One region of the Nocardia sp. NPDC058499 genome, then DNA from elsewhere that is predicted to be linked to it. Evidence: predicted binding sites of a transcription regulator. Region 1 holds the regulator's gene; the other holds the start of a gene.
The links. Region 1 encodes HspR, which represses chaperone genes until heat shock. Its sites were predicted from a motif close to ANNTGAGTNNNNNNNACTCANNT; they were not measured.
Positions count from the first base shown of each region.

Region 2: a site for HspR is predicted at 1,716-1,738, ahead of lon (endopeptidase La). Genes of this name have one in related genera too.

Region 1 is NZ_JBHXMZ010000004.1:132,238-135,654, reverse strand. It holds gene ACFWPH_RS14225 (globin domain-containing protein) at 1-825, shown strand, start outside; gene ACFWPH_RS14220 (FAD-binding oxidoreductase) at 978-1,760, shown strand; gene ACFWPH_RS14215 (heat shock protein transcriptional repressor HspR) at 2,049-2,462, opposite strand; gene dnaJ (molecular chaperone DnaJ) at 2,462-3,417, opposite strand, start outside.
Region 2 is NZ_JBHXMZ010000012.1:116,373-119,789, forward strand. It holds gene lon (endopeptidase La) at 1-1,639, opposite strand, end outside; gene ACFWPH_RS29250 (alpha/beta fold hydrolase) at 2,204-2,971, opposite strand; gene ACFWPH_RS29255 (acyl-CoA dehydrogenase family protein) at 3,186-3,417, opposite strand, start outside.

The sequences.
Region 1 (3,417 bases):
AACTGGACCAGAGAACTCGCCGAAGGATGGCGCGATGTCTGCCTGCTCATCTCCGCCGCGATGGCGATAGGCGCCAATTCCGACGATTCCCCGCCCTATTGGGAGGCCACCGTTGTCGGGCACCGCCACGTCCTCGACGACCTGGCGATCGTGCGTTTGCAGTCCGATGACCCGATCCCGTATCTGGCCGGACAGTACGTCCCCGTCTCGGTGCCGCAGCGGCCCCGGATGTGGCGTTATCTCTCCCCCGCCATCCCGTCGAACCCGTACGGCGAGATCGAGTTCCACGTACGCAAGGTCCGCAGCGGCTGGGTGAGCCCCTCCGTCGTCAACGAAACCAAGGTCGGCGACCGCTGGCTCATCGGCGGGCCGCTCGGCGGGCTCCAGGTGGACCAGGACAGCGACCGCGACGTGCTCATGATCGGCTCCGGTACCGGTATCGCACCGCTGCGCGCGCAGTTGATCGAAATGGGCCGCCGCGGAATCAATCCGCGGGTCCACTTCTTCATCGGCGGCGCCTACCCCTGCGAACTGTACGACGTGGAGAACATGTGGCAGCTCTCGCAGAGCAACCCGTGGCTCACCATCGTCCCGGTCTGCGAACACAAGACGAACCCGTGGTGGTACCCGCATCCCACCGAGGACGCGCCCTACGGGATGCATCGGCGCCTGGTCGGAAACCTCGGCGCCGTGGTGGCCAGTTTCGGTGCGTGGGAGGATCGGCAGATCCAGATCGCCGGTTCGGCGAAGATGATCGCGGATACCCGGCGCGCGCTCCTCGCGGTCGGCACTCCGGAGGAGATCATCAGCACCGATCCGGTCTGAGCGGGTCCCCGGCCGGCAGCCCTTGCCGCACCTGCCGACCGGCCGGAGAATGGTGCGGTACTCCGTTCCGGCCCCCGCGAACCGCGCACGCCCGACCGGCTGCCTCGCCCACACCTGCGCCGACCGCACGATTCCGCTCCGAAGGACTGCCTGTGACCAATGGCCCCCGCGTCGACCCGCACCGCTCCGACCAGCCGACCCAGTGGTTCGCCGATGTGGTCGAACATCACCGGCTGCGCCACGATCTGGCGGTGATCCGGCTGATCGGCGAATACGTCCCGTTCACCGCGGGGCAGTCGGTGGAGATCGAGGTTCCGCAGTTCCCGGGGATGCGCCGCCGTTTCTCCCCGGCGCTACCGCCCTCGCTGGACGGCAAACTCGAATTCCATATCCGTACCGTGGCGGGCGGCTGGTGCAGTAGCGGGATCGTCGCCGACACCCGGCCCGGTGATCGCTGGAAACTGGCCGCACCGGCGGGCATGTTCAGTGTGGACCCCGACGGCGACGAAGTCGTGATGATCGCCGGCGGTACCGGATTGGCGCCGCTGCGGTCCCAGCTCCTGGAACTCGCCCGGCACGAGTACCCCCCGACCACCTACCTCTTCTTCGGCGGCTTCTCCCCCCGCGACCTGTACGCCGCCGATATGCTGGTCCTCCTCGCAGCGGACCTGCCGTGGCTCACCGTCGTACCGGTCGTGGAACGCCTCGAGGACCCGTCCTGGCCCGACGAATGGCACGACCGGCACCGGGTGGATATCGGCTTCGCCGACGACGACCTGATCCAGGGCACCCTCGCCGAGGTGGTCGGCTCCTACGGCAGTTTCAACCGGCATCAGGTCCTGGTGTGCGGGTCTCCCGCGATGACCCGTTCCACGGTGGAAAAGCTGCTCGACGCCGGAACCCCACCGGAGCGAATCCAATTCGAAGGCGCCTGATAAGGCAGAGCTCCGCACAGCCGTCCCCACAGCCACCGAGCAAAGAATTGATCGGCCCACTCTGCCCCTGACATGCCCAACGGCGACGCCGAGTGGAGCACACCCGATAGCGTCACCCCAGAACCCGACGTAACCAGCGGCGGAGCCGAGTCTTACGAGGCCCTGAGAGGTTTTGGCCCGTCCCTGCTGTCAGCGCTCGATGCGATGCGGCGAAGCCGCGAGTGTCGAGTGCTGACAGCAGGGACCAAGGGGGGCCAAAACCCGCGGCGCCGCAGGCGCCGCAGGAAATTACCGCCGCCGGTTACGGGGCTGCCAGACGACCAATGCGGTATTGCGCTGTGGCGGGATCAGTTCCGGCCGGTAATCCGGCCGGGCCCGTTCCCGTTCCAGCGCCGCGGCCAGTTCGACAACCCGCTCCTGCAGTTCGGATACCTGGTTGGTGAGTTCGATGATCCGTTTGATCCCGGCCAGGTTGACGCCCTCGTCCTGGGACAGCCGCTGCACTTCTCGTAGCAGCTCCACGTCCCGTTCCGAGTAGCGCCTACCGCCACCCGATGTGCGCTGCGGTGTCACCAATCCCAGCCGGTCGTAGGTGCGCAGTGTCTGCGCATGCATACCGGCCAGCTGAGCGGCCACCGAGATCACGAAGTATTCGGCCCGCGCCGAACTACTTTCGGATGCCCGTTTCGGATCGTTGGACATCACGCACCTGCCCATCCAGCTCTCGGATCGAAGCCGCTGGCCTTCTCCGCCTCCTGCAGCGCACGCATTGCGGCCACGGCGTCGTCGTCCAGCTTCGGCGGCACGGCGACCTTCACGGTGACCAGTAGATCACCGGCTCCGCCACCACGTTTGGGAACTCCGCGACCACGCACCCGCAGGGTGCGACCGTCGGCGGTACCCGGTGGCACCTTCACGCCGACCCGGCCCTCCAGAGTGGGCACCGATACGGTCGTGCCGAGCACCAATTCACTGTAGCTGACCGGCAGTGCCAGGGTGAGGTCGTCGCCGGTCCGGCCGAAGACCTTGTCCTGGCTCACCCGCACCGTGACGTACAGGTCGCCCGAGGGGGCGCCGCGCAGTCCGGCCTCGCCCTGCCCGGCCAGCCGGATCCGCTGCCCGTCGGCGATACCCGGTGGGATCCGCACATTGATGGTGCGGGTGCGGTTCTGGATGCCGTTTCCGTGGCAGTCCACGCACGGGTCGTCGATGATGGATCCGGTGCCGCGGCATTCGTCGCACGGTTCGCTGAAACCGAACGCACCCTGGTTCCGGCTCACCACACCGCTGCCGTTGCAGATCGGGCACACCCGCGGGCTGGTACCCGGTTTCGCACCGCTGCCGTGGCAGGTGGTGCACGGCGACGGGCTGGTCAGGTGCAGTGGAACCGTCACACCGCGCGCGGCTTCGCGGAACCCGAGGGTTGTCTCGGCCTCCACATCCGCACCCCGGCGCGGCCGGCTGGTGCGGGTACCGCTGCGGTTGAACAGCCCGCCGAACAGGTCGCCCAGGCCGCCGTCGGCGCCGCCGGCCTGCTGCCCGAAGATATCGCCCAGGTCGAATCCCTGGGTGAAACCGCCACCGCCACCCGGCGTGAAACCACCGCCCCGGCCGTACCCGCCGCCCGCGAACAGCCGGCGGGTTTCGTCGTATTCTG
Region 2 (3,417 bases), on a different contig from region 1:
CGAGACCGCTCGGGGTCGTACCGGAGATTCCGGTTTCGGATAACCGGGTTGCGGCCTTGCGCAGGATCTTGGCGATGAGCCGTTCCATCTGCCGGACCCCGGCTTCCCGGGTGTAATCGGCCGCGACCTCACGCAGTGCGGCATCGGTGACCTGGACTTCCCCGGCGGTCAGCGCATTGCGTTCCAGCTGGCGGGGCAGCAGGAAATCGCGGGCGATGGCCACCTTGTCGTCCTCGGTGTAGCCGTCCACGGTGATCACTTCCATCCGGTCCAGCAGCGGGCCGGGGATGGTTTCCATCACGTTGGCGGTCGCCAGGAACAGGACATCGGAGAGGTCGAGGTCCATATCCAGATAGTGATCCCGGAAGGTGTGGTTCTGGGCCGGGTCGAGCACCTCGAGTAGCGCCGACGCAGGGTCACCGCGGAAATCGGCACCCAGTTTGTCCACCTCGTCGAGCAGGACGACCGGGTTCATCGAACCGGCTTCCTTGATCGCCCGCACGATCCGGCCGGGCATCGCACCCACATAGGTGCGCCGGTGACCACGGATTTCGGCCTCGTCCCGGACACCGCCGAGCGCGACCCGCACGAACTTGCGGCCCAGCGCCCGGGCGACCGATTCGCCGAGCGAGGTCTTACCCACTCCGGGCGGCCCGGCCAGCACCAGCACCGCGCCCGACCCGCGACCGCCGACGACCTCGAGCCCGCGCCGGGCACGCCGCGCCCGGACCGCCAGGTACTCGACCATCCGGTCCTTCACCTCGTCCAGGCCGTGATGGTCGGCGTCGAGCACCGCCCGAGCGGCGGCGACATCGGTGGAGTCGGTGGTTTTCACCTGCCACGGCAGTTCCAGCACGGTATCGAGCCAGGTGCGGATCCAGCCGGTTTCCGGGCTCTGATCGCTGGACCGCTCCAACCGGGTCACCTCGCGCAGAGCCGCCTCCCGGACCGATTCCGGCAGATCGGCCTGCTCGACCCGGGTGCGGTAGTCGTCGGCGCCGTCCGGTTCGTCCTCGCCCAGTTCCTTGCGAATGGCGTTGAGCTGCTGGCGCAGCAGGAATTCGCGCTGGCTCTTCTCCATGTTCTCGCGAACCTCGTCACCGATCTTCTCGGTGACCTCGGCCTCGGCGATATGCGCGCGGGTCCATTCGATGAGCCGGTTCAGCCGCGCCGTGACATCCGGGGTTTCGAGCAGTTCCCGTTTCTGCTCGGCGGTGAGATAGGCGGCGTAGCCGGCGGTATCGGCGATGGCCGAGGGGTCGGTGAGCTGGTTGACGGCATCGATCACCTGCCACGCTTCACGGCGTTGCAGTACCGAGACCACCAGCTTCTTGTATTCGTCGGCCAGTTCCCGGGTGCGGCCGTCGGCGTCGGGGGTTTCGACCGGTTCGGCCTCCACCCACAGCGCGGCCCCGGGCCCGGTGACCCCGTGGCCGATCTTCGCGCGCCGTTCCGCCTTGAGCACGGCGGCGGGGGTACCGCCGCGCATCCGGCCGATCTGCTCGATGGTGGCGAGCACACCGTAGGCGGCGTACCCCTCGGTCAAGCGGGGAGCGAGCAGTACGGTTCCGGTCTTCGCGGCCTGCGCGGCATCGATCGCGGCCTGCGCGGATTCGTCCAGTTCGATCGGGACGACCATGCCCGGCAGCACGATGGGATCGGTCAGGAACAGCACCGGAAGATTCAGTGGTGTAGTCACGAACACAACCTCCAATAGTTGAGCTATCCCGACTCAACTTCTCGAGGTTCGTCGTTGTTCCACCCCGGCCCCGTGTTCGCCCAGGGCGAAGAAGCGGCGGCGCTCGACCGCATCAACAACGGCTCGGCCTCGGCACATCGCCGGCCGGCTCGTGTCGACGACGTCGGCCGGGCGCAGGATCGGTGTGAACGAACAGTGTGACACCCGCGAACACGCCGGTCCCGATGTAGACAGGGCACCGTGGTGACCTTCACATGGTCGTGGCCCCACAGGACCGGCGTGTTCAGTGGTACATGGCTTCGATCTCGGCGGCCTACTTCTCGGTGATGGCCTTGCGCTCGAGTGACATCTTCGGTGTGAGTTCATCACCGCCCGGCTCCCAGATCACCGGTAGCACGGTGTGTTCCTTGATCTGCTCCACGTTGCTCGGTCATAGTACGTTCTCCATTCGAAGCGGACGGCTGGACTCGGTGCAACCAGGCCGCGTGCGAGCCGGCGGAGGAGTCATGCGATCTCGCGGTGGCCGAGCTCGCAGTCGAGGAGCATGGCGGCGACAGCGTCGGGCGCATCCACCTGTGGGCAGTGTCCGACTTCGGGCAGAATCCGCACCCTCGCGGACGGAAATCGGTGTCGGGCGCGAATCGCGGCGGACGGCGGTATCAATGTGTCTCTGCCGCCGTGGACGATCAGGGTCGGCGGTAATGCTCCGGCCGGGTAGCCGGCATCGAACTCGCGCAGTAACGCACGACCGCAGGCAATCAAGCTGCCGATCGGCCGGGTACGCGCGAAGAGCTCGAGAAACCGGGTGACGTCTTCGGCAGAATTCGGCCGGTCACGCACGTAGAGCACGCGGTTGGCGACAGCCACTGCGCCACGACCGCGAAACACGGCAGCAGGCACGCGGATACGCGCGAGCAGCGATTCGGGGGGCCCGTACCGGCCGACGGTCACGGTGACCAGCGGCCGGTATCCGAAACCGGGAGCATCGCAAGGGACGGATGCCCGCACGGGCAGTTGCGGATTCAGCGCCGCACGCAGAGCAAGTCCCGCTCCCATCGAGTTGCCCCCGAGCACCACGCCTTCGGTGCCTGCGTGAGCACGCACCAGTGCGGCGACGTACGCGTCCAGGAGGGGCAATATCGGTTCGCCGGTACGGCGGCCGTTCACCGGCGGCAGATCCACCGCCACCGCGCGACGCCCCGCCTCGGCAAGGCGTTCGAGCACTCGCCGCCAGGTATCGGCGCGGTCGTAGATTCCATGCAACAACACCATCGGCGGACCGTCGCCCGCGACGCTGAGCTGACGCGTTCGCCAACCGTCGTAAACTTCGACCGATTCTGTCACCACATGGTGACCACTGCCTGGCTTCATTGCCATGTCTTCAACCTGGGTTGCCGGATCGATCTGCCTGGAAAACACCCGCCGCGTCCGCTCACGATCACACCGAGCCGCCGGTGGGATGCGAGCGGATGCGGCCCTGCGCGGCTCACTGGGCGAGCAATCCGTTGGCGACGTGAGTCACCTGGATTTCGTTGCTGCCGGCGTAGATCATCAGCGACTTCGCGTCACGAGCCAGCTGCTCGACCCGGTATTCGGCCATGTAGCCGTTGCCGCCGAACAACTGCACCGCTTCCATCGCGACATCGGTCGCCGCACGGGTGGAGTAGAGCTTCATCGCCGATGCCTGGGCGAGGGTCGGCAGTTTGCCTGCGGCGAAG